2 regions of the Nitrococcus sp. genome follow, and region 2 is predicted to be linked to the other one. Evidence: predicted binding sites of a transcription regulator. Region 2 holds the regulator's gene; the other holds the start of a gene.
The links. Region 2 encodes FliA, which starts transcription of late flagellar genes. Its sites were predicted from a motif close to GCTAAAGTTNNNNNNNNNNCNGCCGATA; they were not measured.
Positions count from the first base shown of each region.

Region 1: the regulator FliA is predicted to act here: its motif matches at 6,159-6,186, upstream of flgM (flagellar biosynthesis anti-sigma factor FlgM).

Region 1 covers NZ_JBXWZQ010000065.1:20,841-44,015, reverse strand. The annotation lists gene AC52Q4_RS05385 (flagellar basal body P-ring protein FlgI) at 1-164, opposite strand, end outside; gene flgH (flagellar basal body L-ring protein FlgH) at 198-857, opposite strand; gene flgG (flagellar basal-body rod protein FlgG) at 887-1,672, opposite strand; gene AC52Q4_RS05370 (flagellar basal body rod protein FlgF) at 1,737-2,477, opposite strand; gene flgE (flagellar hook protein FlgE) at 2,535-3,737, opposite strand; gene AC52Q4_RS05360 (flagellar hook assembly protein FlgD) at 3,756-4,421, opposite strand; gene flgC (flagellar basal body rod protein FlgC) at 4,438-4,851, opposite strand; gene flgB (flagellar basal body rod protein FlgB) at 4,854-5,249, opposite strand; gene flgA (flagellar basal body P-ring formation chaperone FlgA) at 5,402-6,136, shown strand; gene flgM (flagellar biosynthesis anti-sigma factor FlgM) at 6,266-6,571, shown strand; gene AC52Q4_RS05335 (flagella synthesis protein FlgN) at 6,564-7,061, shown strand; tRNA gene AC52Q4_RS05330 (tRNA-Ala) at 7,194-7,269, opposite strand; gene gltX (glutamate--tRNA ligase) at 7,288-8,739, opposite strand; tRNA gene AC52Q4_RS05320 (tRNA-Val) at 8,899-8,973, shown strand; gene AC52Q4_RS05315 (class I SAM-dependent methyltransferase) at 9,282-9,821, opposite strand; gene AC52Q4_RS05310 (RelA/SpoT family protein) at 9,985-11,958, shown strand; gene tnpA (IS200/IS605 family transposase) at 12,060-12,494, shown strand; gene AC52Q4_RS05300 (cytochrome P460 family protein) at 12,580-13,137, opposite strand; gene AC52Q4_RS05295 (cupin domain-containing protein) at 13,325-14,191, shown strand; gene AC52Q4_RS05290 (YjgN family protein) at 14,461-15,417, shown strand; gene AC52Q4_RS05285 (M48 family metallopeptidase) at 15,414-16,487, shown strand; gene AC52Q4_RS05280 (sigma-70 family RNA polymerase sigma factor) at 16,589-17,137, shown strand; gene AC52Q4_RS05275 (FecR domain-containing protein) at 17,142-18,131, shown strand; gene AC52Q4_RS05270 (TonB-dependent receptor) at 18,329-20,617, shown strand; gene AC52Q4_RS05265 (PepSY-associated TM helix domain-containing protein) at 20,617-21,732, shown strand; gene AC52Q4_RS05260 (hypothetical protein) at 21,891-22,220, shown strand; gene AC52Q4_RS05255 (sodium-dependent transporter) at 22,580-23,175, shown strand, end outside.
Region 2 covers NZ_JBXWZQ010000087.1:10,414-18,456, forward strand. The annotation lists gene fliR (flagellar biosynthetic protein FliR) at 1-303, shown strand, start outside; gene flhB (flagellar biosynthesis protein FlhB) at 408-1,565, shown strand; gene flhA (flagellar biosynthesis protein FlhA) at 1,571-3,682, shown strand; gene flhF (flagellar biosynthesis GTPase FlhF) at 3,731-5,095, shown strand; gene AC52Q4_RS06800 (MinD/ParA family protein) at 5,096-5,968, shown strand; gene AC52Q4_RS06805 (RNA polymerase sigma factor FliA) at 5,965-6,687, shown strand; gene cheY (chemotaxis response regulator CheY) at 6,742-7,134, shown strand; partial or broken gene AC52Q4_RS06815 (protein phosphatase CheZ) at 7,144-7,881, shown strand; partial or broken gene AC52Q4_RS06820 (Hpt domain-containing protein) at 7,893-8,043, shown strand, end outside.

The sequences.
Region 1 (23,175 bases), on a different contig from region 2:
GTTTGATCCCCGGTGCCGTCCAAGCCCGCCACCAACCCATAGCCCACGAGCTGATTGGGCCGCACCCCCGCCACCGAGGCGAGATCCTTGATGCGCTCGGCCTGGACCACGGTGGCGATCAGGAGCAACCCGAAGGCCAGCAAACGGTTGATGCGCTGTGTCATTCCCTCGACTCTCCGATCAGTTGAGTAGCGATCCTAAAAGGGCCATATAACGCTCATGAACAGGCGCGAGAGCCAGCCTACGCGGCTGCTATCGGCCAAGGCGCCGTCGCCCGTGTAGCTGATGCGGGCATTCGCGACCCGGGTCGAGGGCACGGTGTTGCCGGGGCCGATGTCGTAGGGACGCACCTCTCCGGTGAGGGTGACGTACTCGTCCCCTCGGTTGAGCGTGAGCTTTTTCTGCCCCTGTAGCACCAGATTGCCGTTGGGCTTGACGCGCACGACGGTCGCGGTGATGACCCCGGAGAGCGCGTTGCTCTGGCTCGCGCTTCCGCCGCCCTTGAAGTCCTGATCGCTGTTGACGTCAAACGAAACCGGGGTGCCGTTGTAAACGAGCGGTTTGCCCATAAGCGTCGGGGTGGGCAGAGCGTAGCTGTACTGGCGCCCGAGTTGTGTGTTCGCGTCTTTGCTGGCGTTTGTCTCTTCAGCGAGCGTGATCGTGACGATATCCCCGACGCGGCGGGCCGTGCGGTCCTCGTAGAGGCGAACGTCATAGCCGGCCTGGTAGATGGAGCCGTTGACCGCCTTGGGGGGCTGCTCCAGCGTGGGCTCGGGCAGCGCCCGCGGCGGCTGTGACGGGGTGGTGGCGCAGCCGCAGAGCACCAGCCCTGCTAGGATGACAATGACGATTCGCATGGTTTCCCTCCGCCGAATAGCCCGCAACGTCAGAGATTGTTGGTAATGAACTGCAGCATTTGATCCGCGGTCTGAATCGCGCGCGTGTTGGTCTCGAAGCCGCGCTGAGTCTCGATCATGTTCACGGGCTCCTCGGCGATGTTGACGTTGGAACTCTCCAGGGCGCCCGCCTGCACCGAGCCGAGGCCATTGAGACCCGGTGTTCCGGGCTGGGCCGAGCCGCTCGCGCCGGTCTCGACGAACAAATTGCGGCCGATGGGTTTCAGTCCGGCGGGATTGATGAAGTCGGTGAGCTGGAGGTTGCCCACCTGTGTCGGGGTCGCCGAGCCCGGAATTTGCACGCTCACCGTGCCGTCCGCCCCCACGGTTACGCTCTGGGCGTTGGCGGGAATGTTGATGGTCGGCTGCAGCGGGAGTCCGTCGTCGGTGACGACTTGTCCTTGATTGTCAATCTGAAAGGACCCGTCGCGACTGTAGGCCACGCTGCCGTCGGGCTGCAGGATCTGGAAAAAGCCCCGGCCGTTGATCGCCAGATCCAGGGCATTCCCGGTTTGCACGATATTGCCCTGCGTGAATGCCTTCTCCGTGGCGGCCACCCGCACGCCGGTGCCCAGCATCAGGCCGCTGGGAAGCCGGGTGCTCTGTGAGGACTGCCCGCCGGCTTGACGGACGGTCTGATAGACCAAATCCTCGAATTTGGCACGGTCCTTCTTGAAGCCCGTGGTGTTTACATTCGCCAGATTATTGGCGACCGTCGACATGCGCGTCTGCTGCGCGTCGAGTCCTGTTTTGGCAACCCAAAGAGCGGGATTCATGAGTGCATCCTCCTTGAAAGTGCTTGCGTTACATCTGTTAATTGCAAATTATGTGCCCTCGGCGTCACGAGGCACGCAGCAACCGCTGAGCGGCCTCGTCGTTGGATTTGGCCGTTTCCATGAGTTTGACGTATGTCTCGAAATGGCGAGCGTTGTCGATCATATTCACCAGCGCGTCCACGGTATTCACATTGCTCGCCTCTAACGCGCCGGAGGCAATGCTGACCCCGGCATCCACCTCGGCCGGCTCGCCACCGTTGAGGCGAAACAGGCCATCGTCTCCCTTGCGCAGCGCCGTAGACGGCGGGTTCACTAGGCGCAGACGATCGAGGACAACCGGCGCATTGTCCGACTGTCCGACCGGGATGATCGTAATCGTGCCGTCCTGACCGACGGTGATCTGTTTGGCCGGCGGAATCGCCACCGGTCCCGCGTTGCCCAATACCAAGTGGCCATCACCCGTTTGCAGAAGCCCACCATTGGCAATCTGCAGGTCGCCGCGGCGCGTATAGGCCTCGGTGCCGTCCCTGGCCTGCACCGCAAACCACCCCTCGCCATTGACCGCGACATCGAGCGAACGGCCGGTGCTTGTCAGATGTCCCGGCGTCATCGAGCTCCCTAATGCGGTCTCCACGGAATACACCCGGCTTGCGTATCCCGGCCCCGTCACCGATTGGCTCAACAGACCGTCCAGATCGGCGCGGAATCCCGGCGTATTGGCGTTGGCCAGGTTATGGTTGTTGACCTGCTGGGCCTTCAGCGCGTGCTTGGCCCCGGTCATAGCGATGTAGAGAAACCTGTCCATAAACTGTACTGCTCCCGGTGCGGAGCGCGGTCACCGGCTGACGACCGCGCCGTTGACTTAGCGAATATTCAGGACACTCTGGGTGATCTGATCCTGGGTGCTGATCATCTGGGAGTTCGCCTGGAAGTTGCGCTGAGCCGTGATCATGTGCACCAACTGCTCGGTCAGGTTGACGTTCGACTTCTCCAACGCCCCGCCCTGAATCGAGCCCACGCCCGAGGAGCCTGGCGCGGCGGTGACCGGCGCTCCGGACTCGAAGCTCTCCACCCAATGGGTGTCACCGACTTGGCGGAGATTTCCCGGGCTGGCGAAGCGGCTCAGGGCGATCTGGCCGAGTGCCTGGGATTGACCGTTGGTGAAACGGGCGAGGATACGGCCGTCGTCCTCTACCGCGAGGCCTGCGAATTGCCCGGCCGAATAGCCATCCTGCGACAGCGATTTGACGTCGAACACGGAGCCATACTGGGTCAGCGACGAATAATCGACGCTGATATTCGACGTGCCGGCGCCGGCGTAATTGAACGGGAAAGTCGTGGCTCCGCTTGTGGAGACGAACTGACCGGCGCTGTCGAACGTCACGGTAGTGGGGCCCTTCGTCCCAGTACCGTCGTCGCCGTCGACGTAGACGTCCCAGACGTTATCGCTTTGCTTTTGGAAATAGAGCGTCGCGAAATGGTCCTTACCCTGGGCGTCATAGACCGTCGTCGACGTGGAGAAGTTGTAAGTCGCAGGGTCCGCAGGATCGAAGGCGGTCCCGATGGCCGCGGCCCCGGAGTCGAGGTTCGCGCTCAGGCCAATGTTGGCGCTCGCCTTGGGGGCGACGTTGCCGACGTTGACCTGGAGGTCCCCCTGGGCTCCACCGATACTGCCGTTTGGCCCGGCGAGATAACCGGTCAGACGATGGCCGTGCCCATCGACGATGTAGCCATCGCGATCGAGCTCGAATGCCCCGTTGCGTGAATAGGTCGTGGCACCGTTATCGTTCAATGCGAAGAATCCGGTGCCATTTACGGCGAGATCCAGGGTGTTGCCCGTGAAATCGAACTGACCCTGGGTGAACTGCTGGGACACCGAGGCGAGCCGAGTACCCTGGCCGATGGACGTGCGCGCCATCCCAAGATTGCTCGTCGCGTAGAGATCGGCGAATTCGGCGCGCGAGAATTTGAACCCCGTCGTCGCGCTGTTCGCCACATTATTGCCGGTTACGTCCAGGTCCGCAGACGCCGCGTTGAGACCGGTCAAGGCTGTTTCAAATGACATGCGCCATTTCCTCCGTGCTTATTTGACTTGAGTAACTGCATCAAGGCTGACTGCGCCCAGGCCATCGAGATTGAGCTCGAGGCTCTGGCCCGCTCCAAGCGTCACGCTATCGACTCGCGCCGGTGCTCGCATCGGCAGCGACACACTCTGCCCATCGATCTGCGATTGCGCTTGCAGCTGATAGGCGCCGGACGGCATAGCCTTGCCTTCAGCGTTTCTACCGTCCCAATGAAGTGCCGCCTCTCCGGCGGGCTGTGGACCGAGTTCGATGCGGTGCACGACCTGCCCCGCATCGTCCAGCACGGCAACCGTCAGATTGCTGACGGCCGTGGGCAGCTGCACGCTGGCCTCCATTGTTCCGTCGGCCGGCAGATAGCCGCGATCGGAGTCGACAACGACTTGACGCCCGACCAGCGAGGCAGCTTGCAGGGCCAGATTGCCTTGCATGTTGGTCTGGAATGCCTGAAAGGAGCCGTGCAACTGGTCGATTCCCGAGGCCGAGGTGAACTGGGCGATTTGCGTCAGAAACTCGCCGTTGGACATCGGCTTCAGCGGATTCTGGTTCTGCAGCTGCGCGACCATCATCTTGAGGAAATCGTCCTGGCTCACTTGTTTGGAGGCGGGCTGGGAGGCATCCGCAGCACCGCCGACACCGTTTCCGGTCAACGCCGATAAGTCGAGCATTACTGGCCTCCGGCCCTTAGCTTCCGAGCTTCAAGGTCTGCAACAGGAGGTCGCGCGAGGTGCTCACCACCTCGACGTTGTTTTGATAGGAACGTGACGCCGAGATCATGTTCACCATCGCCTCCACCGTGTTCACATTCGATTGGTAGACATAGCCATTGCCATCGGCCAACGGATTGTTCGGCTGGTATAAGGGCTCGGCGGCGGCGGAGCTGGTGACAATGCCGCGCAGCTGCACCGGTACCGCCGGGGAATCGCCGTTGGCCGCATCCAGGGCCGCGGCAAACACCGGTTGGCGGGCCTTGTAGGCCTGCTCGGCTGTGCTCGCGACCGTCCCTGCATTTGCCAAATTACTGGCGGTGATATTCAGCCGCAGTGCCTGTGCGCTCATTGCCGAACCGGCGACGTCGAAAATATCGAAGAGGGCCATGATCAATTTCCTTTGATGGCGCCGAGTAGGTTTTGGATGCGGCCACCGAGAAACTGCAGGGCCGCCTGATACTCGAGCGTGTTCTGGGAGAAGCGCGCCTGCTCACGGTCGAGCTCGACGGTATTGCCGTCGAGTGAGGGATTGGCCGGCACGCGGTACTTGACCGTTGATTTTCCGACGCCGGGCTGTTGTGACCCGATATGGCGGGCGTCGGTCGTGCGCAACGTGCCGTTGCCGGTGTTCGCCTGTCGCATCGATTCATTGAAGTCGAGATCACGCGCCTTGTAGTTGGGAGTGTCCGCGTTGGCGATGTTGCTCGCCAGGAACTGGGTGCGCTCGGCACGCAGCTTGAGCGCCGACGCGGGCAAACCGAAGGCTTTGTCCAAAGTACCGCTCATGTCGTTTTACCTCGTTGCAAATGAGTTGGCGGTGATATAGCAATATGCGTGCCATACGTTGTGCAGTCGTTTTCCGTGATAGGCCCCGCTGGGTAGAGGTTGGCAGGAGAAATGCATATATATGCTGAGTTCATTTGCATAAGGTGTACCTCATGACCCGGCAACTGCGGATTTTGGGAGTACGACTTGCCTTCGGGCTCGTTCTCGCTCTTCTCCTGCTGGCGACCGGCCAGGGGGTCGGCGCCACGGAAGGGCGCTATCAGTCGCTCGCGGCGATCCACGAGGCCGTTTTTCAATTCGTGAAGGAGAAATTCCAAGGCCCCGGCGTGGTCGATGAAGTGATCATCGAGCATCTCGATCCGCGTCTTCGTCTCGCGGCGTGCGGTGGCGAGCTTCAACCATTCGTGCCGGAGGGGCAGCTGAACGCCAGTCGTTTGACGGTCGGCGTGCGCTGTTCCGCTCCGAAACCGTGGCGGCTGTACGTTCCCGTTAGGGTCACACGACATATCGAGGTGTTGGTCGCCTCGCGCCCGCTACCCCGGGGTGTGGCCTTGACCGAGGATGCGATCCGCTACGCGCCACGCGATCCGGCCGATTTGTCCGGCGCGTGGTATACGCAACCGAAGCAGTTGCTCGGTTTGGAGACTCGTCGGGCGATCCGTGCCGGCGAGGTGCTCTCGCCGCAACTCGTGACGTCGGCGCGCCTCATCCGTCGCGGCCAGGAGCTGATACTGTTCGCGACCACGGGCGCGATGACCGTGACGATGAAGGGAAAAGCGCTGGAGGATGGCGTCGAGGGTGATATCGTGCGGGTGCGTAACCTTTCCTCCAACCGTATCGTGGAAGGTCGGGTGATTGACGCCGACAAGGTGCAGGTCAGCCTATAGGTGGTGTGCTATCCTCCGTTGGATTAAAGTTTTCGTCGTTGCGGTCGATTGCTAAGCCAAGGGGTATCAAAGCCCCCGGGTTTCACTGCCGTAACGGCCCAGGCCAACGGAATTGAGGGAGTTTGCGCGATGACTAGCCCCATCGAGAACAGACCGCATGTCGTGCGGTCCCAGGTTGCGGGCCAGAACCGGGCCCACGACGCCAGGGCCGAATCGCTAGGCTCGTCGGCGGAGGCGCATTCTGCCAAGCGTTTGGACGCCAGCCTGCAATCCGATCGGCTACAGGCCGTGAGCGATGCGCTGGAGCGCACACCCGAGATCGATTCGAAACGAGTGGCGGACATTCGTGAGCGGATTGCCCGCGGCGAGTATCCGCTGAATGTCGAGCGAATTGCGGAACGATTCACAGCATTAGAGAAATTGCTAGATGGCTGACGGGATCAACATGGCGGCGACGGCGCGGATTCGCCATTCCATTGAGGATGCGATGGCAGCGCTTGAACAGCTCGCGCAGCTGCTGGCGGATGAATGCCGCCTGCTGGGGCACCGAGCCCCACCCGAGCAAATGGAGCGTTTGGCGAGGGACAAGCGCGACGTCGTGGCAGCGCTCGAGCAAATCGACGTCGCTCGCCAGCACACCTTGCGTGAGGCGGGGTGTGACTCGCCCATGCAGGGGATGAAGCAATTCTTGCAGCTGGCTCAGGCCCCGGAGCTGGCGGCTTTGTGGCAGGGTTTTCTGGCAAAGCTTCGCGAGGTGCGTGCGCTCAACGAAGCCAACGGGCTGGCGATCCGACGGAGCCAAGCGCTCGTGGGTGCCGAGCTCAAGGTGCTGCGGGGAGAGTCTCCGGAGGCGGGCGGGGCGCTGTACGATGCTGCCGGAGGGTGCGGCTACGCCGCTCGCGGCCGAATCATTTCGAGCGCATAGGCAACGCCATTTTACTGGCCGGCTCTTGGTGAAAGGCGCCTCGACGCGGGCGAATTTCGGCCTGATTATTACGGCTGCCGTTTACCGACGCGCGGCTTCGTCCAGCGGCAGCATGGCTTCGGCGGTAGGGGATGGTGGAGCCAGGCGGGATCGAACCGCCGACCTCTTGCATGCCATGCAAGCGCTCTCCCAGCTGAGCTATGGCCCCAAAATATAAAGCAAAAGTTTAGGGTTGCGTCGATTGTGTGTCAAGCACTGGGCCCGCGCCACCCAGGTTTCCTCGGATCCAGGCCTCGGCCGTCTCGATGCGATGCAGGGTGTTTTCACGGCCGAGCAGCGCCAAGGTTACGTCAATCGGCGGCGAGACCGGACCACCACAGACCGCTATTCGTAGCGGCTGTGCTACCGCGCCGAGCTTGAGGCCGGCGGCTTGCGCGACGGCTGTAACCGCGTCGTGCAAACGCTCTGCTGTCCAATCTTGTAGGGCGGCGAGCTCTGCACGCACCCGCGCGAACAGCCCCGGCGTCTCGGCAGTGAACACCTTGCGCACCGCCTTGGGGTCGTAGTCGGGCGGATCGCGATAGAAGAAAAGACTTTGGTCGGCCATCTCCACCAGCGTCTTGCTGCGCTGCGCCTGGCAGCTCACGATTTCCTCGATGGGTGGCCCCTCGGCTGGATCAACGCCACGCACGCCCAGATGCCAGCTCAGATGGCGTCCTACATAGGCCGGATCGGAGTTCATCAGGTAGTGTTGGTTCAGCCAGAGAAGCTTCGGCCGGTTGAGGCTGGCCGACGATTGGTTGATATCTTCGATGTCGAAGCGCTCCACCATCTCGTCGATCGTGAAGATCTCCTGATCGCCATGAGACCAGCCGAGGCGGGCCAGGTAGTTCAGCACGGCCTCTGGCAGAAACCCCTCATCGCGGTACTCCATGACGCTGGTAGCGCCGGTGCGCTTGGAGAGTTTTTTGCCGCTCTCATCGAGAATCATCGGCACGTGGGCATACACCGGTGGTGAGACGCCGAGCGCCTTGAGTATGTTGACCTGCCGGGCTGCGTTGTTGAGGTGGTCGTCGCCGCGGATGACATGGGTGATGGCCATATCCATATCATCGATCACCACGACGAAGTTGTATGTGGGAGTGCCGTCGGCGCGGGCGATGATCAGATCATCGAGCTCGCGATTGCGGAATACGACCCGTCCACGGATACGGTCATCGACGATCGTGTCCCCCTCCTCTGGGGTCTTGAAACGGACGACCGGGGGTTCGCTGGCCTTGGCCGGGGGGGCGTCAAGCATCCGACAGCGTCTGTCGTAGCGCGGTTTTTCTTTGCGTGCCAACTGCTCGGCACGTAATAGTTCGAGGCGCTCGCGCGAGCAGTAGCAGCGATAGGCGCTGTCCTGCTCAAGCAAGGTCTCGACCATCTCGCGATACCGCTCGAAGCGCTCGGTCTGATAAAACGGCCCCTCGTCGTAGTCCAGTCCCAGCCACGCCATGCCTTCGAGAATGGTGTTGATCGCCTCGCGTGTTGATCGTTCCCGATCGGTGTCCTCGATACGGAGAACGAAACGTCCGCCGTGGCGGCGAGCGTATAGCCAGCTAAATAACGCTGTGCGCGCACCGCCGATATGCAGGTACCCGGTGGGGCTCGGGGCAAAGCGGGTCTTCACGATCATTTCGGGTCCTTCGAGGACAGGGTTTGCCAAGCGCGGCCAGGGAGACCGTGAGTATTTCAAAACATATTAGTTTATCAGTTCGCCCGAACAGTGCGGAAGCAACTGGGCGCGGCGCGTTTGACAAGTGTCGCGAGGCCGCCATAGACTGCGATTGCTCATGGGCGGCTAGCTCAGCGGGAGAGCACTGCCTTCACACGGCAGGGGTCGCTGGTTCAATCCCAGCGCCGCCCACCAGAAAAACAAGGGGTTAGGCCAAAAGCCTAGCCCTTTTTTATTGTCGGGTAGCGCCATGTCCGGCGCAGGAGCTCCAGCATGACCGGCAGATCTCGGTTTGAGCGGGGCATTGCCGTTGCCCCTCGCAATAGTCATGGGTGCCGACGCGCATTTGCTGCGGATCTGATGAGGTCTAGGAGTTGGTAGGCGTTACCATTATGGCAACGCCGCCTGGAGCGGGGTAAGCTATCTGCCGTGCATGCGCCGAGCCATAGGGTTTGCCGCTTTGCCCGCTAGCACGACCCTTGTCGCGTGTTTCAGACCCAAGCTCAACTCAGCTCGCGCCGCGCGTACAATCGCTGGCGAACGGCGCGGCGGCCATCGGGCAGTGACACCTCGCCGTGCTCATAGGCATAGACGGTCAATACGCCACATACGGTTTCGAGGAGTTCGCCCGGTTCGAGCAGAAAGGCCGGATTGGTCGGCTTGCCGAGGCGTTCCTGCCCACGCGCGAAAGTGTCATAGAGCAGCACGCCGCCGGCCTCGAGGGAGGTGAGGATGTGAGGCAGGATGGGGCGCCAGAGATAGTTGGTCACCACGACACCGCTGAAGCGCCGGTCGGCTAACGGCCACGGATCATGTTCGAGATCGGCTTCGAGCGCTTCGAGTCGCGAATGCTCATGCAGATCGGCAATGCCGCTGAGATCGATATCGATCGCCGTGACAGGATGACCCCGCTCGAGAAAGAGGCGAGTATGCCGACCGCCGCCACAAGCGAGATCGAGCACGCGCCCCTGTGGCGGTATTTGTGAAGCGAAGCGCGCTATCCACGGCTCCGGTGTGGCGGTATGGCCAATTGGCTTGTGCACAGGCACCTCTTGGTCGACATTCGGAATGTTACGGCCGCTATGTCATCGCAAAACCGGCGAGGACTCAACTTTACTGCCGCGCGCCTTTGGCTGTCAGCCTCGACGCATGCGTCGGTCTCGAGAATATGGGTATCGACCGGTCACGCTCTCGGCTCAGACAATCATGGTTAGTGTCAGCGGCGGACTCGACAATCCTACCGTCTCAGAGATCCCCTTCGAAGATTGGGTACGAGGTCTTCCGCGCGAGTTCGATCAGCGGGAAATAAACCGACTTCGCCTTGCCTGGGATTGCCTTCGAACAGCCTGTACGGCGCAGCCCGAGGACTCGGCGCAGGTTTGTTTTCAGCAGGCCGTGGCGAGCGCCTCGGTACTCGTCGGGCTGGATCTCGATACTGACACGGTCATCGCCGGGCTACTCAATGATCTGCCCCGGCTCGGCGCGGAGTGCGCAGCCCTGGTGTCCGAGTTTGGTGAAACGGTTCCGAGCCTGATCGACGGCGCTGCGCAGGTCGGCGGTATCACTGACCTGCACCGGCCGGCCGAGAAGAAAAGCGCTGGCCAGATCGAGGCGTTGCGCCAGATGATTCTGGCCATGGCCCGAGACATGCGCGTGGTGTTCATCGCGCTTGCGCGACGCTTGGTCGCCCTCCGCACGCTGCAACAATGGCCGCTGAGTGTCCAAAAACAGGTGGCACGGCAGACGCTCGCGCTGCATGCCCCGCTGGCCAATCGCCTCGGTATCCTGCAGCTCAAGTGGGAGTTGGAGGATTTGAGCTTACGGGTGCTGGAGCCCGATAGCTACCAGCGTATTGCGCGCCTGCTCGTCGACAGACGTGAGGATCGCGAGCGCGCCCTCGGCGCGCTACAACGAGGCGTTTCCGAGGCACTGCAGCGGGGCGGCATCGATGCGCAGGTGACCGGCCGGGCAAAGCATATCTACAGCATCTACCAGAAGATGCGCCGAAAAGGCCTCGATTTTCACGAGTTGCTCGATATCCGCGCCATTCGCGTGCTGGTTGATACGGTTCCGGAGTGTTATGCGGCGCTCGCCGTGATTCACAGCCTTTGGCAACCCATTCCTCACGAGTACGACGATTACATCGTTACCCCCAAGGCGAACGATTATCAGTCCCTGCATACGGCCGTGGTGGGGCCGGAAGGCAAGAATCTCGAGGTCCAGATCCGGACTTGGGAAATGCACCGCCGCGCGGAGCTTGGGGCGGCCGCGCATTGGCGCTATAAAGAGGGCGGCCGTCGGGATGCGGAATTCGATGATCGGGTGGCCTGGCTGCGAGAGCTGCTCCGGTGGGCGCGCGAAGAGGTGCGCGAATATGCCCCGATGGAGCGCTACCAGGCCGAGTTGTTCGAGCATCGTATTTATGTCCTCACGCCGCGCGGAGATGTTCTCGATCTCGCGCGAGGCGTAACGCCACTGGATTTCGCCTACCGTATCCATACGCAGGTCGGCCATCGCTGCCGCGGCGCGAAGGTCAACGGCAAGATGGTGCCACTGACTTATACGTTGCAGACCGGCGATCGGGTGGAGATATTGACCGCTCGCCGGGCGCAGCCCAGTCGCGACTGGCTTAATCCCAAATTGGGTTATCTAAAGAGCGCGCATGCCCGGCATCGCGTTCGGCGGTGGTTGCGGCTTCGTGATTACGACCGCAACGTTGCTGACGGCCGCGTCCTGTTGGAGCGCGAACTGCGCCGCCTCGGCGGCGCGCGCTCGGTGAGTCTGGAGAGTTTGGCGCAGCGCTCGCGTTTTCTCGGAGCAGAAGAGTTCCTGGCGGCTGTCGGCCGTGGCGATGTCACGGGCGGGCAGATCGCGGGGCTGTTGCATGAGCACGGTCAAGGCGAGCAGGCGAAGCGTCGTCCGGAGTCCGCGTCGCAGAAGATCAGTCGATCAGGCCGGGAAGGGTCCGAGGCGATCCTCATTGATGGCGTGGGGAACCTGCTTACCCGACTGGCGAGATGCTGCCGGCCCGCCGCGGGCGATGCGATCGTAGGCTACATCACCGGCAACCGCGGTATCTCGGTGCATCGGCGGAATTGCGCCAACCTGTCGCGTCTCGATACGCCGGGGAAGGAGCGGCTCATTGAGGCGGTCTGGGGCACGTTAACTCGACCAGCGTAAGCCACCGCCTATGGCGGTGTGACTAACAGAGGCTCTGCCGTTCCGTCGTGCGTTGAGGTAGATGACCTCCTTCCAAGCGAGAGAAGCGGAAGGAGGTCATCATGCGAGACTGGACGAGCCAGTCCCACGTGAGATGGTACTGCAAATACCACGTAGTGTTTGTGCCGAAGTATCGGAGAAAGGCGCTCTACGGGAGTCTGCGCCGGGAGATTGGACGGGTGTTCCGGGAGCTCTGCGAGCGGCAAGGAGTGGAGCTGGTTGAGGGCCATGCGATGGCGGATCACATCCATCTGTGCTTGAGCATTCCGCCGAAGTACAGCGTGGCGAACACGGTGGGGTTTCTGAAGGGCAAGTCGGCGATCCGGATTCACCGCGCGTATTTGGGGCGGCGAAAGGGGTTCACGGGAATGCACTTTTGGGCGCGCGGTTACTGTGTGAGCACGGTGGGACTGGATGAGCAGGTGATCAGGGCATACATCCGCAATCAGGAAGCCGAGGAGAAGCGGCAAGAGGAGTTGCGGCTGGAGGGCCTTTAGGCCCTTTCATCGGAGTACAGGCCCCCTCCGGGGGCCTTCACCAAACCACCCGCTCTGCGGGTGGTACCTGATTTGCGTCCCGGATTTAGCGGTTCAGCGTCGGGTAGCCCTCGACGTATACCCAGTCCGAGTCCTTGGCGGGAACGTGGCAGCCCTTGCAGGTCTGGGAGAAGCTCTCGGAAACGTTGGTCGTCGTGTCCTCTGGCTTGAACAAGGCCCAACCCCAGCCTTTGCCCCAGTGCGGACCATCGAAGCGGTTCCGGGTGTCTTTGACCATCATGAACCAGACCGCGGGCTCGGTCGCCCATTGGGCCTGGCCGGTCGTCATCTTGGCGGCGCCGACTTTACGAATCTCCTTTATCAGCACCGTTCCGTCCGGAAATTTGCCGCTCTCGCGATAGCCCTCGGCCGCCTGCGGCTGCGTATACACATCGTGGAATCCATGGCCCGGGGCTTTCGGGTCGGCGACGACCCAGGAGCCGAGATGGGTCCACGAAAGACGGAAGCCTTCGGGCAGACGGATCTTGCCGTTCGCGTCCACGTACTGCCCAAAGGTTTGCTCGGCAAGGTTCGCTGCCTGAGTCGTGGTGATTACCGTGAACGCGAGGCCGGCGCTGAGCAGGAAAGTCAATAGCCTGTTCATGGTGTCTCCTTTCATTCTTTGTACGAGTCGAGGCGGTCGGCATCCGGCAGTTTCATGCTCGATGCGTTCCTCCTCGGGCAGTCAGCCGCTAGCGGCTGGGAGGCTTATTGGCCTGCTGCGCATAGTGGACGATAAGCCAATACGTTTGGTATCTTTAAGTACATAATTATATTCCTATCGTATCGTTATGGTAGATCGGCTTGCCTCGCTATTACGGCGCTTCGAGTTGCGCGCCAGGGTATTCAACAGTGGACCGCTGTGTTCCTCTCATACCTTCGATGCCGTGGACGGTGTCGGGCATATACATGTGTTGTTGCGAGGGGCAATGCACGTGGAGACGGTGGGTGAGCCGTCCTTCGACATAGACGCGCCGTCGCTGCTTTTCTACATGCGGCCCATCACCCACAGACTCGTGCCTTCCCGGTCCCACGGTGCCGAGACGGTCTGCGGTTCCATCGATTTCGGTGCAGGCGCGGAGAACCCGCTTGCCCAGGCACTGCCGCGCCTGCTGGTTATTCCGCTTGCCGAGCTGGAGATGCTCTCGCGCACGATCGAGCTGCTCTTCGAGGAGGCTTTCGCGAGTCGCTGCGGGCGCCAAGCCGTCCTCGATCGGCTGTGTGAGCTTATGGCGATCCAATTGCTGCGTTACCTCATGGACCGCGAGCAAGTGGACGTCGGCCTGCTCTCAGGACTCGCCGACCGGCGCTTGGCCAAGGCGCTGAACGCGATACACGACGATCCGGCAAGCCATTGGACACTCGAGCGGATGGCCGAACGGGCCGGGATGTCACGGGCGCGCTTTGCGGCACGTTTTCGCACCACCGTTGGTATGACGCCGGGAGACTATCTTGCCCGTTGGCGGCTTGGGTTGGCGCAGGCGCTGTTGAGGGGCGGCAAACCGGTAACGGTGGTCGCGCACGAGGTCGGCTACAGCGGCCCCGCGGCCCTGGCTCGTGCGTTCAAGGCCCGCTTTGATGCCTCGCCGCTGGATTGGCTGCAGCAAGCCCGGGCGGTGGCCTCGCGGGACGACGCCCGGGAGCCGTCCCGCGCTTAGCGCAAGGCTCGCCCTCGCCGCAGGCCGCGGTTCCCCAGGGCATCCCCGAGCCTCGCCATACGCCCGCTCCGCGCCACGCGGCAATGCCCCTATATCACTCTCGCAACGGTTGGGGTCGTAAATCTTAAAACGCGACTCAAGTCTCATTCCGTGAAGACGCTAAATACCTGTAATGCTTTTTCTCCACGAGGCAGCGCGGCAGCGCTTATCTCCACGACACCAACAATCAGAAAGCGTTTTGGTCTTTATCCACGGAATGGGGAACAGGGATGAAAGGGGAGAGGATCGGGCATCACCGTCTCAGGCACGACGGCACCGGAGGTGAGCTTTTCGTCATTGTTATCGTCAACGTGCTGTTGAAGATAATTACCTTGGGTCTCTATCACTTCTGGGCCAAGACCCGCGTGCGACGCTACCTTTGGACGCAGACCGGACTCGATGGCGAGCGCTTCGAGTACACCGGGACCGGCGGTGAGCTGCTGGTGGGTTTGCTCAAAGCGATCGGGTTGTACGTCCTCGCGCTGATCGTATTCATGGCCGTCAGTGCCGTGGCGACGACGTTGCTGGGGCCGTCAGGCAGCGCGCTCGCCACGGCCACATTCGCGCTAGCCATCGCCTTTGCCGCCGGTGCCGCGCGTTACGCGAGCCGCCGCTACCTTCTGTCACGCACCCGCTACCGCGGTATCCGCCTTGGCCTGCAAGGCTCGGCCTGGTGTTATGGTGCGCTCGCTTTCGGCTACATGCTGCTTGCCGCCGTGACACTGGGGCTTGCCACGCCCTGGGCGCGCATGGCTTTAAAGCGCTATGTCTATCGCCATCAGCGTTTCGGCAGCCTGGCCTTTGAGTTCGACGGCCACGGCGACGATCTTTTCAAGGTCTTTGCGCTGTGTTTGCTATTTGCCATTCCCACCCTGGGACTGAGCTTGCTTTGGTATGCCGCGGCGGAGGCGCGCTACGTCGCCTCCCGGCTGCGGCTCGGTCCGGTGCGTTTTGTGCTCAACGTCTCCGGCGTTGAGCTGATCGGCCTCGTGCTGGTGAACCTGCTGCTGCTCGTGGTGACGCTGGGAGTGGCGCTGCCGTGGGTAACGGTGCGCACCGTGCGGTTTTTCACCACACGCGCGCAGGTGGTCGGCGAGCCGAACTACGAGGCCGTCGTGCAGGCCGAGTCGGCGGCGGACGCTACCGGAGAAGGCTTCGCGGACGCCTTCAACCTCGGCATGGCATGAATCGCGACATCGAGGGCTGGTGGTGCGATGGCCGCAGCGGCGCCCGCCGGCGTGTGCGTCTGGCACGCGGCGGCGGGCAGTTGCGGCTGCTGGGGTTGGAATCCGCAGCGGAAATCGCTCGTCTCGGGTTCGCGGGTCTGCGTCTCACCGAGGAGGTTTATCGCGGCCAACCCATCCGGCTTGCGCACCCTGACTGGCCGGACGCCATCCTGACGGTTGAGGACCATCGGCTCGTCGAATGGCTCGATGCCGACGCGCCCCGCGTTCGGCGGCGCTATCTTGCTCGCCACGCCACCGGCCGGCGAATTGCCTTATGGGGCGGGGCGCTGCTGATCGTGATCGCCGTGCTTACACTGGTGGTGCCTCGGCTCATGGGTCTGCTCGCGCCCGCCGTGCCGGTGACCTGGGCGGAACGCCTGGGGCGGGCGACCGTTGCAGAGCTTGCCGGCACCCGGAGGAGCTGCCGCGATCCGCGGGCGCAAGCCGCCTTGGACGACCTTGTCGGGCGGCTCTCGGCAGGGGCCGACTCGCCTTACCGATTCACCGTGCGGGTTTTGCACTCGCCGGTCGTTAATGCGGCTGCGACGGCCGGCGGTCATATCATCATCTTCTCCGGAATTCTCGAGGCGATGCAGACGCCCGAGGAACTGGCCGCGGTTCTCGCTCACGAAATCGCTCATGGAATCGAGCGTCACCCCCTGAAGGCGATGCTCCGCCACATGGGCTATCGGCTGATGCTCGGGCGCTTGAGCGGGGATGCCGGCATCGGTGCGGATCTGGTCTCCGAAGCCGCACAGCTTACGCTCGAGAGGCGCCACAGTCGGGAGGCTGAAGCGGCAGCGGATTATGGTGCCATGGTGCTGCTGGAACGCGCGGGCATCGATTCGCGGGGCGCCGCGCCGCTGTTGCGGCGCCTGGCGGAGCGAACGCAACGCACCGCCGCCGCGCCGCTCGCAACTCATCCCGCTTGGAGCGAGCGCATCGCCGCGGCCGAGGCCAGGCAGCTTCCAGGGGCACCCGCGCTCACGGGCTCTGCCTGGCAGGCGGTCAAGGGGGTGTGCGGAGACTGAATCAAACCACTCGTCATCGGCGTCATTTCTCACTGCGTTGCCTTGGGGTTCATTGCACGTATTGTCTCGCCATGAAACAATGCGAATAATTATCAATCATAATGCTTTTATCGATACGCCGGCCGAGAGACAGCTTCGTGACGAACGCGGAATCGGACCAATTGGACGTTGTGCGGGCGCTTTACGAAGAGCACCACAGTTGGCTGTTCGGCTGGTTGCGCAGGAAGCTCGATTGCCCCGAAAATGCCGCCGACCTCGCGCAGGATACGTTTACGCGCGTCCTGATGAAGCGGGAGTCGCTTCATTTCAGACAAGCCAAGGCGCTCCTGATCACCATCGGCAGAGGCCTGGTGGTGGATCATTTCCGCCGGGCGCGGCTGGAGCAGGCCTACCGTGAGGCTCTGGCGAGTCTACCCGAGCCGGAAGTGCCCTCGCCCGAGACCCGCGTGCTGTTGCTGGAGATGCTCGCGGAAGTGGATCGCCTGCTCCACGCGCTGCCCATCAAAGTGCGGCGCGCCTTTTTGCTCTCGCAGATCGACGGTTTGAGCTATGCTCAGATCGCCGCCGAACTGGGGGTTTCCGTGAGCTCCGTTCAGCAATACATGATCCGCGCCTTCCGCAGCTGCTATGCCGCGCGCTACGCCCCATAAATCGATGTCAGGCGATGCGACGGCGCCGGATGGCATAACGCCTGGCGCCGCGGCGGTCGAGCAGGCCATTGCCTGGATGGTCCGGCTGCAATCGGGCGCCGCCGAGGCGGCCGATGTGGAGGCCTGGCAGCGCTGGCGGGCCGAGCACCCCGATCATCAGCGCGCCTGGGCGAGACTCAAGGCATTGAGCGAGGGACTGCAATCGCTGCCATCCGGCCTGGCTCATGCAACTTTGGAGGCCGAGGTCGAGCGGGCGGGCGGCATTAGCCGTCGCAGCGTCTGTAAATCCATCGCCTTTCTCGTCGCTACCGGAACGTTGGGTTTTGCCGGCCGTAAAACGCCATTGTGGCAGCGGCTCGTGGCCGACTACAGCACGGGCGTCGGCGAGCGGCGCCAGGCGCGGCTCGCCGATGGCAGCCGCGTGCATCTCAATACCGATACCGCCTTCGATGCAGCGTTCGGTGCCAGCGAGCGTCTCCTGCATCTGCGCCGGGGGGAGGTCCTTATCACCACCGCCCCTGACCCGCGGCTGACGGCGCGGCCGTTCATCGCGCATACCGCCCACGGTCGCATGCGGGCGCTCGGTACGCGCTTTCTGGTCCATGAGCAGGGCGAGCACACCTTGGTGAGCGTCTACCGTGGTGCCGTGGAGGTGAATGCGCAAGACTCGAGTCTCAAGGTGCGGGTGCCCGCGGGGCACCGGGTCCGTTTCGACCGCGAGCGGATTGGCCGGCTGCAGGCCGCCGATCCCGATCGGGCCGCCTGGACCGAGGGTGTTCTCATCGCCAAGCGTATGACCTTGGCTGTACTGTGTCGGGAGTTGCGGCGGTATCGGTTCGGCTTTCTCGGCTGCGACGAACGCGCCGCCGCGCTCAAGATATCCGGCGTCTTTCCTCTCGAAGACACCGACCGCATCCTGGCGGCGCTGGAGCAGAGTCTGCCGGTGAGGGTGCAATGGCATACGCGCTATTGGGTCACGGTGCATCATCGGTGATACGAAAGCTCGAATATTGAGCTCGGCCTGCAGGTTTTCGCGCCTCGTTCGGTTTGAAAGGTAGGCATCGACCCTTCATCCCGAAAATCGAGGACTCAAAAATGGCTGAGCGTCCGAGCGCACCCCCTGGCCGGACCGAATCCCGGCGCCGCAATGCCATAGCGCGGCTTCGTTGCACCACCCTCTTACCGTTGCCCATGACGCTGTACGCTGCCTTGTTTGCGCTCACGCCGCTTGCCGGGCTCGCCACCGCGCCGGTGGCGCAAGCGCAGAAGGGAGGGCTCGCAGAGACGCGCCAGAGCTATCACATTCCCCCCGGACGCCTCGGCGATGCGCTCAACCAATTTGCCCGCGAAGCCGGGCTCCTGCTCTCCTTCGCGCCGGAGCTGGTGGAGGGGAAGTCGACGGCCGGGCTGGCGGGAACCTATTCGGTACGGGAGGGCCTTACCCGGCTGCTCGCGGGCAGTGGACTGAACTACCGTTTCACCGCGGCCGATTCGGTGGCGCTGGAGCGCACGCCGATGCGCCAAGGGAAAGGACCGGCTCGGCTGGGACCGATCACCGTCACCGGCGAGAAGACCGTGCGGAGACTGCAGGATACTGCTTCCAGCGTCAGTGTCATGACCGACGAGGACATCGAGGAAACGCCGGGAGCCACAACATTCCGGGATATCGCGCGGCAGCTTCCCAACGTTCAGGAGCTGGGAACGGGCAATTTTGCACCCACCATCCGCGGCGTGGACAGCACGGGCCCGGCGAACGGCGTGTTCGCCTTCCTCGCGGGCAGCCGTCCCCGGGTGACGATACAGCAGGACGGTCGGCCGCTTACCTTCAACGAGCTCATTTACGGCCGCAGCGGCCTATGGGATGTCGACCGGGTCGAGGTTTTCCGTGGGCCGCAGACCACGCTGCAGGGACGCAACTCGATCGCCGGGGCCATCGTGATCGATACCAAGGATCCGACCTTCGAGTACGAGCTGGGTGGCCGGGCGTTTCTTGCCAATTACGATACCCGCCAGTTCTCCGGTGTTCTCTCCGGGCCGCTTATCGAGGACCAGCTCGCCTTCCGTTTGTCCGTCGACCGGCGTGATCATGAATCTTTCGTCGACCTCACGCAGTCTTCCTTCGTCAACAACCCGAAAGAAGAGGAGGGCACCAATGTCCGCGCAAAATTGCTGTTACTGCCCAATGCGCTGCCCAAACTGACCGCGAAGCTGACCTTCAACCACACGGCCACGCGGCGGCCCCAGACGGAACTCGTTAGCCGGCCTTTCCGCAACAGGGAGCTCGACAATTCTACCCCGGGTTTTTTTCCGATCTTCGAGAACAAGGCCAACAGCGGCATCCTGAACCTGGACTATGCGCTTACCCCCGATATCGAAGTGCGCAATACGACAACTTATAGCAAGATCGCTGTCGCGCGTCTCACGGATCCGGGCAGTGGGATCGTCGACATCGATGCGGACCAGTTCACCAACGAGCTTCTTCTCGAGTACGGCGCGCCCGGCCAGCGACTGCACGGCATCCTCGGCTCGTATTACTTTACCGCGGACAGTGACGAGGAGATCGACATCGGCGGGGGCGTCTTCGATGACCAGACCGAGACCATTGCGTTTTTCGGCGAGGGGACGATCACGTTCTTTGACAAACTGGACCTCACCTTCGGCGCCCGCTACGAGCGGGAATCGCGCGAGCGTTTCGGCAGCGCGGGGGCCTTCAATGTCAATTTGGACAAGACATTCAGTGCGTTTCTGCCCAAGTTCAGCCTCGCGTATCGCCCAGATGACTGGCTTACCTACGGCGTGAGCGTACAGCGTGGCTGGAACGCCGGGGGCGCCGGTATTGCCTTCGTTCCGCCCTTTCCCTCGTTTACTTATGACGATGAGTCGGTGTGGAACTACGAGTTGTTCTTTCGCTCGAGCTGGCTTGATGATCGACTCACGATCAATGGCAACCTCTTCTACGCGGACTACGAGGATCAGCAACGCCTTGGCTTTCTCATTCCGGACAACCCGAACAGCGGAGTCATCCGCAACGCTGACTCGACCGAGAGCTACGGCGCGGAGCTGACCGCGACCTTTCTGCCGGTCCGCAGCCTGGAGCTTTTCGGCTCGCTTGGCCTGCTTCAGACGGAAATCAAGAAGTTTTCGGCCTCGGTTGAGGATTTGACCGGCAAGGAATTCGCCCGCGCACCGGATATGACATTGTCCTTCGGCGCTCGCTACCACCATGCCAGCGGGCTGTCCGCCGGCTTCAACGGCCGTTATGTAGGCGGTTACTTTTCCCGGGACACGAACGACCGCCCGGGCAAAGTCGATCCCTATTTTCTGTTGAACGCGCAAGTCGGCTATGAGATCAGAAATGTCCGGTTTTTTGCGTTCGCCACCAATCTGCTGAACAACAACTACAAGCTGTTGCAGTTTTCCGAGAACGCCCAGTTGGTCGATCCGAGAGAATTCGGCGGCGGTTTGGAGGTCAAGTTCTGATGGCCGCGCCCAGACGAATACGCAGCGCACTGCGTTGGATTCACCGCTGGCTCGGTCTGACTGTGGGTCTGATACTCGTGGCCATTGCCTTGAGCGGGAGTCTGCTGCTGTTTCAGCCGCAATACTTCGAGTGGGCGCACGGTCACATGATTCCGGATGATCTCGCTGAGCAGCCGGGCTCCATCGATGCCTGGGTCGAGAAGGCGCGTGCCGCGGCGCCCGGGCTGGGTGAGCCGGTCGCCATCTGGCGCCCGCACGTCAGCCATAACGTCAGCGATGCCGGGATGTTGATTTTCGCCGGGCTCGAACCCGGCGGCCTCGGCAACATGGGCCTCCTCGGGGTGTTGGTCGCGCCAGCCACGGGCGATGTGCTGGGTACGTTCGAGGTCGATCACTCGCCCGCCTATGCGCCCATCTTCTTCCATCGCGACCTTTGGGCCGGCGCGACGGGGCGCGCATTGACCGGGGTGGTGGCGCTGACCAGCCTGATCGCGCTTTCGCTGGGTCTTTATTTATGGTGGCCGCGGCGCACTCGACTCTGGCGCAAGCTCTCGCCCTCGCCATGGCGGGCGACCTTTTTTCATGCCGTGCGGCTGCATGACTGGCTTGGCATCTGGACATTGCTGGCGTTGTTGGTGTTGATCGTGAGCGGCCTGTACCTGGCTCAACCGGGTTGGGTCGAGCCGGCGCTGGCGCTGCTGCCCGATACGCCTGAGGAGCGCGCGATCCGCGACGGGCCCTGCGGTCCGGCGATCGGCTTCGATGCCGCCCTCGCGCGCGCCCGCGAACTCGTGCCGAACAGCACCTGGACGGCGATTTATTCGCACGAGGAAGCGGGGCGAGGTTGGGAGATCGCGCTGAAAGCCGGTGACGGGCAAGGCGATGTGCGGGTTCTCGCCGATCTACGATGCGCGAGGCTCACCCTGTTCGAGACCGACGAAAGCCGCTCAGTCCGCGAAACCACCGAGCTGTGGCTTGTCGGCCTTCACGAAGGAACCGCGTTTGGCCGGACGGGCGTGATCGTCGTAACGCTGCTCGGTTGCGCGCCCGTGGTGCTGTATGTCACGGGCACGATCGCCTGGTGGCGTAAACGCAAGGCGCGTCGCTCCGGTTGACGTGTGGCCGCGCTGCAAAAGCGCAAAGCGCCGGCCGGACGCTTGCCTGTGCCGCGACGCTTCACACCGAGCAGGCCAAATCCCGCGGGGATGCTAATATTGATTTGGCCTAGCCCCGGCTGCGGGCGCTTTTTTGAGGTTGGTTAAGGGAAATGCACGTGCAATCGGTTTTACCCCTGACCGCGCTGCTCACGGTTGCCCTGATCGTGGGGTACGGTCCGCTCGGCGTCGCCGCTTCGAGCACCTATACGTCCGTGAGCAGCTCGATGAGCTCGGTCTCCGGTAGCGGCTCGACCGCAGAAGCCACGATCAGTGGTCAAAACGGTCAAATCGTCGTCAACGGCGACCGGATCGAGGTCAAGGACGGTAAGCTCACATGGAACGGCGTGCCTTATGGGAAGGTGAATGAACGGGCGGTCGTCAAATACACGGTGAACGGCGGGGAGAAGAAATTGTTCGTCGATGGGGTTGAACGCAAGGCGCGTTGACGAGATGTGTTCGGCGCGTGGCGTTGACATGCACCGTTGATGGCAGCCCCTTGATCCCTTAGACTTCCTCCGCGCACGCGTTGTGCTGCGCTTCGGACACGGCATGCTGCACTCGTGCGCGGGTGGGGGCCGGTCGTGGCGGGAGGCGCGGAGCGCGGCGCACCCGGCTCGTATTTCGAGGCGCCCCGGCCGCAATCCGCAGAGGCGAATGAGCGATTGCGTGCTTTTGTTTCCGTCCGGATGGGGGATCGGCTGATCGGAAGGTCGGAACGGTGGAGGTTTCTCCCGGGCCGGTCGTTGGCAGGCCGCCTTTGTGTCGGGATGTTCAGCTCGCTGCTGTTCGGCAAGGAGGTTAGCTCGTGAGCGCGGAATCGGCCCGCGGCTCGTGGTCCAATCGCCTGGGGTTCGTTCTCGCCGCCGCGGGATCGGCGATCGGCCTCGGCAACATCTGGAAGTTCCCCTACGTCGCCGGGGAGAACGGCGGCGCGGCGTTCATTCTCATTTATCTCGTTTCTGTTTTTGCGATCTGCCTGCCCATCCTGGTGGCCGAACTGATGATCGGCCGGTCGAGTCGACGCAATCCTATCGGCGCTTTTCAGAGCCTTCGCCCGCGCAGTTTCTGGGTGCTCGGCGGCTGGCTCGGTGTGCTGTCAGGCTTCCTGATTTTGAGCTTTTACGGCGTCGTCGCGGGCTGGACGCTCGACTTCATGTTCCTGAGCGCCTCCGGGCGTTTTTCAGACGTCGGCGGCGACGGAATACGTGCCCTCTTCGATGGCCTCATCGGCAACGCCCCACGGCAGATTATCTGGCAGGCGGTGTTCATGGTCGCGACGACCATTATCGTGGCGGGCGGCATCGCCTCCGGCATCGAGCGCGGTTCGCGTATCATGCTGCCGGCGCTGCTGGTCATGTTGATCGGGCTTGGCGGTTTTTCACTGACGCTGTCGGGAGCGGA
Region 2 (8,043 bases):
ATCGCCACGGTCGGACTCAGCAGCCAGGGCCTTCATGCCCTGGTCGCCTGGGCCGAAGAGATGTTCGCCGGCGGTCTGCTGCTGGCGCTGCCCGCCATCGTGGTGCTGCTGGTCGTGAATCTCGTTATCGGCGTGATGACCCGCGCCGCACCGCAGATGAACATTTTCTCGGTGGGACTGCCCCTTACGCTGCTCTCGGGTTTTCTGGTCGTGCTCTACATTCTGCTTCCCGCCTTGCCGGAGCGGATGTCGAATCTTTGGCGCCTGGCGTTTGACGGTCTGCGGCACATCCTCAACAGCTGATCGGCGCGCGAGGCTTGCCTTGACGCATTAGGCAATCCGCGTGGAGCCGGGCCTCGGTACGCTTCTTGCTGTATTCGAATTGAGCTGGAGAGGAGAGGGACGTCGTGGCGGAAGAGAATTCCGACGGCCAGGAAAAAACCCAAGCGCCGACCCCGAAACGTCGGCGCGAGGCGAAAGAGCAGGGACAGGTTCCGCGCTCGCGCGAGCTGACCACGATGCTGGCCATGCTGGGCGCGGCGGGTTGTCTGCTCATCTTCGGCGGTCACATGGCCGAGAGCCTGGCCGACGGAATGCGTCAGGGATTGCATGTGGGCCGTGGCGTGATTTTCGACCCGCAGGCACCGCTGCGCTTGCTGCAGGCGATGATCGGCAAGGGACTCTGGGCCGTCGGCCCCTTGGCGCTGGCGCTGTTCATCGTCGCCGTAACGGCCCCGGTGGCCTTGGGAGGGTGGACGTTCAGCGTCAAGGCATTGGCGCCCAAGCCCAGCAAGCTCGACCCGATCAAGGGGCTCAAGCGCATGTTCGGCGTGCACGGCCTCGTCGAACTCGGCAAGAGCCTCGCGAAGGTGGCGTTGGTGAGCGCGGTGGGAACCTACATGCTCTGGGGGTCCCTCGATGACTTCCGGGCGCTTGCAAGTGAGCCGCTAGCGCCGGCGCTGCATCATTCCGCGCGGATTTTCATCAATACCTTCCTCATGCTGGCGGCGGCGCTGAGTGTTATCGCGCTGATCGACGTGCCGTTCCAGCTCTGGGAGCACACCCGCAAGCTGCGGATGACCCAGCAGGAGATCAAGGACGAATTCAAGCAGACCGAAGGCCGGCCCGAGGTGAAAGGCCGTATCCGCCAGCTCCAGCAGCAGGCGGCGCAAGGGCGCATGATGGAAAAAGTGCCCAAGGCCGACGTGATCGTTACCAATCCGACGCATTTCGCGGTCGCCTTGCGCTACGACCCGAAAAACATGCGTGCCCCGCAGCTTCTGGCGAAGGGCACGGATCTCGTCGCGCAGCGCATTCGGCGCATCGCTCAGGAAAACGGTGTACCGCTGTTCGAGGCGCCGCCCCTGGCGCGGGCCTTGCACTACACCACCGAGTTGGATCGTGAGATCCCGGCGGGTCTTTATCTCGCGGTAGCGCAGGTGCTGGCCTACATCTACCAGCTGCGCAGCTATCGCCGCACGGGATCGGAGCGGCCGAAACGGCCCGAGCCCACAGTGCCCGAGGAATTTCTCAAGTACGTTCGACCCCGTAGACGGAGGCGATGACGAGCATGGCAGCTGGATTTGCGAGAGGGTGGCGCCAAATCGGCGTGCAGGGCCTGGGCACCCCGCTTCTGGTCGTGGCGTTGCTGGCGATGATGGTGATACCGCTGCCGCCGTTGGCGCTCGACCTCCTCTTCACATTCAATATCGTGCTCAGCCTGGTGATGTTGCTGGCCACGGTCTACGCGCTGCGTCCGCTGGACTTCGCCGTATTCCCGACGATTCTGCTGATCGCCACCCTGCTGAGATTGGCACTCAATGTGGCCTCCACGCGCGTGGTGCTGCTCAACGGCCATGCCGGGACGGGCGCCGCCGGTCAGGTCATCGAGGCGTTCGGCGTGTTCGTCGTCGGCGGCAACTACGCGGTCGGTCTGGTGGTCTTCGCGATCCTGGTCATCATCAACTTCGTGGTGGTCACCAAGGGCGCTGGCCGGGTCTCCGAGGTGAGCGCACGCTTCACGCTGGATGCCCTGCCCGGTAAGCAGATGGCCATCGACGCCGACCTCAACGCCGGGCTGATCGACCAGGAGCAGGCCCGCAGCCGGCGTCAAGACGTCGCGCAGGAAGCGGACTTCTACGGCTCGATGGACGGCGCGAGCAAATTTGTCCGCGGCGATGCTATTGCCGGGCTGCTTATACTGTTCATCAACATCATCGGCGGGCTCACCGTCGGCCTCGCGCAGCACCACATGAGCTTCGCCGCCGCCGTGCACAACTATACGTTGCTGACCATCGGCGACGGCCTGGTGGCGCAGATTCCCTCGCTCGTTCTCTCCACCGCCACAGCGATTCTCGTCACCCGCATGTCTTCCGCTCAGGACATGGCCGGGGCGGTGATGACCCAGCTTTTCGACAACCCCCGGGCGTTGCTGGTCAGTGCGAGCATCATCGGTGCGCTGGGCTTGGTGCCGGGCATGCCCAATCTGACGTTCCTGCTGCTCGCCGCACTGTGCTTTGCCGCCGCCTGGTGGCAGCATCGCCGCCGCGAACGTGGCCGGCGCCGTGGAGTAGAGCATGCCGAGGAACCGGCGCCGGCCGCCGTCGCACCGGAGAACAAGGACCTGAGCTGGGAGGACGTGCCGCCGATCGACGTTATCGGCTTGGAGGTCGGCTACGGCCTGATTCCGTTGGTGGATCGCAACCAGGGCGGGGAGTTGCTCACGCGTATCAAGGGCGTGCGCAAGAAACTCTCGCAGGATCTGGGCTTTCTCATCCAGCCGGTGCATATCCGTGACAACCTCGATCTGGCGCCCAACGCCTATCGAGTCAGCGTGCTCGGCGTGGCCGTGGCAGAGGCGGAGGTCTATGTCGGGCGTGAGCTCGCCATCAATCCCGGCACGGTGCAGGGCCGATTGCAGGGGACTGCCACCCGGGATCCGGCATTCGGTCTGGAGGCGGTGTGGATCGATCTCGCGCAGCGCGACCATGCGCAGACGCTGGGCTACACGGTGGTCGACGCGAGCACCGTGGTGGCCACCCACCTCAGTCAGATCGTGCAAAGCCACGCCCATCAGCTGTTCGGCCACGATGAGTGCCAGAAGCTCCTGGAGCGGCTCGGTCAAACACAGCCGAAGCTCGTCGAGGAGTTGGTGCCGAATACGCTGCCGTTGTCGGTGGTGGTCAAGGTGCTGCAGAACCTGCTCGAAGAGCGCATTCCGATCCGCGATATGCGCTCGATCGTCGAAACTTTGGCGGAGCAGGGCACGCGCACGCAGGATCCCGGCCAGCTCACGCAGGTCGCGCGGCAAGCGCTGGGGCGCATGATCGTGCAGAACATCGCGGGAATGGCCGCCGAGCTTCCCGTCATCACTTTGGATCCGAACTTGGAACAACTCTTGCTAGATACGATACAGGGAGCCTCTGATGGGATGGCGGGGTTCGAGCCGGGCCTGGCAGAGCGGCTGCAACGCTCACTGGTCGATAGCGTGCGGCGCCAGGAGATGGCGGGTCAACCGGCGGTACTGCTGACCTCGCCGCCGCTGCGCAGCTGGTTGTACCGCCTGAGCCGACACAGTGTCGCGGGCCTGAACGTGCTCTCCTACAACGAGGTGCCGGATGACAAGCAAGTACGGATCGTCAGCTCCATCGGCCAGCAGCAAGTGGCCGCTAGAGCTGGCTAAACAGCGGGACAGCGCCTCAGGCATGGCTGCAACTCCGGGAGTGGAATGATGAAGATCAAACGTATATTCGCCGCTGACATGCGCCAGGCAATCCGTGACGTGCGAAGCGCGCACGGCCCGGACGCGGTGATCCTGTCCAGCCGCAATGTGGATGGCGGCGTGGAGGTGATCTCGGCGGTGGACTACGACGAGCGTGCGGTACGTGCCGCGCTCGAGGAGGAAGCCCCAGCGCAGCCCAGCAGCACGGACTTCCAGGCGGTTTTGGGGCGCACCATGAGTCAAAAAACAGACGTCAAGGCGCCGACGCGCCGGCTGAACGTCATTGCCGACGACGCGCTGGACCTGGATTTCTCGGCCGCCGAGCCGGAGGCTCCCGAGGCGAATGTCCCGCAGGCCACTGTCGCCGAGGCGAATGTCTCCGCCTCGCCGCAGGCGCCGGCTGGCGAGCCGTCGCCGCGTATTGAATGGACGCAGGAGCCGGCGCTGCTCGAGATGCGCGCCGAGATCCGCACGCTGCGCAATCTCTTCGAGAGTCATTTGTCGTTGCAGGAGTGGCAGCGGCTGGGACAGCGGCATCCCTTGCAGCTCACGTTGCTGCAGCGTCTCACCGAGCTGGGGCTGGGCTCTGATGTGGCGCGCAAGCTCACGGATAACGTCGGCGAGCGCGAGGACCCGGAGCAGGCCTGGGAAGAGGCTCTGGAGCTGCTGCGCCGGCACCTGCCGGTCGCCGACGACGACATCGTCGAGCGTGGCGGGGTCATTGCCATCGTCGGCCCCACCGGCGTGGGCAAGACCACGACCGTGGCCAAGCTTGCCGCGCGTTACGCGCTGCGTCACGGCCGCCGTCACGTCGCCCTGGTGACCACGGACAATTTCCGCATCGGCGGTCAGGAGCAGCTGCGCAGCTTCGCCCGAATTCTCGGCATGCCGGTGCATGCCGCGCACGATCGCGATGAGCTCGCGGCGGTGTTGGCGGATCTCGCGGACAAGCAGCTGGTGCTGATCGACACCGCCGGTATGAGCCACCGGGACATGCGCCTGAGCGAGCGGCTGCAGACGCTGGAGACCGTCGGCTCGCCGATCCGCTCCTACCTCGTCGTCTCGGCCAGCACCCAGCTCCCCGCATTGTGTGAAATCGTGCGCGGGTTCCGGAAGGTCAAACCGGCCGGTTGTATCCTCAGCAAAGTCGACGAGGCCACCAGCCTGGGCAATGTCCTGACCGCGATGCTGCGCTATCGGCTGCCGGCGGCCTACCTCGCCACCGGTCAGCGGGTTCCCGAGGATCTACAACCCGCGCGCAGCGATCAGCTGCTCGAGAGCGCGCTGACGCTCATGCGTCAATATGCCGGCGAGGAAAACGATGATGAATCGATGGCGTTGCGTTTCGGCCGTCTTGCCGGCGGGCAGCAGTAAATGGCCATGGATCAAGCGGCGGGACTGAAAAGAATGAACCATCCTAAGCCCGTAAAGGTCATCGCTGTGACCAGCGGTAAAGGGGGCGTCGGCAAAACGCACGTCTCCGTGAATCTGGCAACCGTGCTGGCACAGACCTCCCGCGGGGTCATGCTGCTGGACGCCGACTTGGGGCTCGCCAATGTCGATGTGATGTTGGGGCTCTCGCCACGGCTCAATCTCTCCCATGTGATCGAGGGAAAAGCCACGCTGGAGGAGGTGTTGGTCGAAGGACCCAACGGGGTGCTCATCATCCCCGCCTCCTCCGGCACGCAGCGCATGGCGGAGCTCAGCTCGGCCGAGCACATCGGGCTCATCCACGCCTTCAGCGAGCTCAGCCATGAGCTGGACTATCTGATCGTGGATACCGCGGCGGGAATTTCCGACTCCGTCATGAGCTTCGCGAGAGCCGCCCGAGAGGTGTTGGTGGTCGCCTGTGACGAGCCATCCTCGATCACCGATGCCTATGCGCTGATCAAGGTGTTGAACCGCGACCACGGCGTGCAGCGCTTTCACATGCTTGCCAATCGGGTACGCAGTCCCCGCGAAGGCCAGGAGCTGTTCGGCAAGCTCTCCAAGGTCGCCACGCGTTTTCTGGATCTCACGCTTGACTACACCGGTGCCATTCCGGAAGACGAATCGCTGCGTAAGGCGGCGCAGCGCCAGCAGCCGGTGACGTGCGCCTACCCGAGCAGTCCCTCGGGACGGGCGTTTTTGGATCTTGCCCGCCGGGTGGCGCGCTGGCCCTTGCCGACCACCGCGGAAGGTCGTCTGGAATTCTTCGTGGAACGACTCGTCGCTTACGGAACGAGCCAACAGGGAGTGATGGGATGAAACAGCTTGCCGCCTATGCGGATGTCCAACAGGTTCGGGTCGACGATGACGCCGTGGTGCATCATGCGCCGTTGGTCAAGCGTATCGCCCATCACTTGGCGGGCCGATTGCCGGCAAATGTCCAGGTCGATGACCTGATCCAGGCCGGCATGATCGGATTGCTGGAGGCGACGCGCCACTATGACGCAACCCAGGGCGCGAGCTTTCAGACTTACGCTGCCATCCGCATTCGAGGTGCGATGATCGATGAGATTCGCCGCCTCGATTGGACGCCTCGCTCGGTACACCGCAAGGCTCGGGAAGTGGCGAGCGCGGTCACCGCGATCGAGCATCGAACGGGGCGGGAGGCGAAGGACCGGGAGGTCGCCGAGCACCTCGGCATCGATCTCAACGACTACCACCAGATTCTGCAGGATGCCGCCGCCGCGCGGATCGTGAGCATCGACGAGCAGGAATCCGAGCTCGGTGAGCTGCACGACGTGGGCGGTCGTGCGCCTGCCGCCGTGGAGCTCTTCGAGCAGGACGAATTCCAGGCGGCGATGAGCGCCGCCATTCGAGAACTCCCCGAGCGCGAGCAACTGGTAATGCAGCTCTACTACGACGAGGAGCTCAATCTCAAGGAGATCGGCGAGGTGCTCGGTGTCAGCGAATCGCGCGTCAGCCAGATCCATGGGCGAATTGCGCTCAAGCTGCGGGCTCTGCTGGCCGATTGGATATAAGAGTGTTCGCCCGCACCGCGGCAGGCACATGCAGCACAGGAGGCAAGCGTGGCGTTGGACAAGCACATGAAGATCCTGGTCGTGGACGATTTCTCTACCATGCGCCGGATCATTCGCAACCTACTTCGAGAGCTCGGCTTCGATAACGTTGTCGAAGCCGATGACGGAAATTCGGCGCTGCCGACACTGCGGCGCGGAGGCTTCGACTTCCTCATAACGGACTGGAACATGCCCGGTATGACGGGGATCGAGCTGCTCGAAAACGTACGCTCGGATCCAGGGCTAGCCGCCTTGCCGGTGCTGATGGTCACCGCCGAGGCCAAGCGCGAGCAGATCATCGCCGCCGCGCAAGCCGGTGTGAATGGCTACATCGTCAAGCCATTCACGGCCGCTACGCTCCGAGAAAAGATCGACAAAATATTCGAGCGTATCAGCGTCGGGAGCTAACCACAGCCTATGAACAACGATGACACGGACGTACGCGAGCGCCTGGTGCTCGCCCGACAGCTCGTCGAGCAGCTGGAATCAGGGAGCGGTGAGGCCGCGCAGCAGACCATTGATTCGCTCGCGCGGATCCGCGAAACCGAGCTCTTCCGGGAGCTCGGTGTGCTGACTCGGGATCTGCACGAGGCTCTCAAATCCTTTCAAGCCGATTCCCATTTGAGTGTGATCGCCAACGATATCCCTGACGCGAGGGAGCGGCTGCGCCATGTGATCGAGTTGACCGAGCAGGCCGCCCACCGGACATTGACAGCGATGGAGTCCGGGTTGCCGATGGCAGACGAACTCGCCGATCAGGCCAGGGAATTGGGCGGGCAGTGGCAGCGATTCCTGCGCCGGGAAATTTGCGTCGAATAATTTCGCGACCTCAGCCGCGAGGTGGATGCGTTTCACAATCGCGTTCAAACCGACGGCTCACAACTGCACGGATTACTATCCGACGCGCTCATGGCGCAGGACTATCAGGACCGAACGGGCCAGATAATCCGCCGTGTCATCGCTTTGGTGCAGGAGGTCGAGGACGGGCTCGTCAAGCTGGTACGGATATCCGGTCGCAAAATGTCCGCTGAGGTTGCCCAGCATGCGCAGGGCGGTGATCTGCGCGGCCACGGCCCGGCGATCCCCGGCCAGAGCGACGATGTTGTCCGGGACCAGGACGATGTCGACGATCTACTCTCCAGTCTCGGTTTCTGAAGGGGGCATGCATGGCCATTGATCCACAACAGGACGACATCCTTAGGGACTTCCTGATTGAATCGCGGGAAATCCTGGATGGTCTCAGCGAGCAGTTGGTGGATCTCGAGCAACGCCCTGAGGACCGGAATTTGCTCAATGCGGTATTCCGCGGTTTCCACA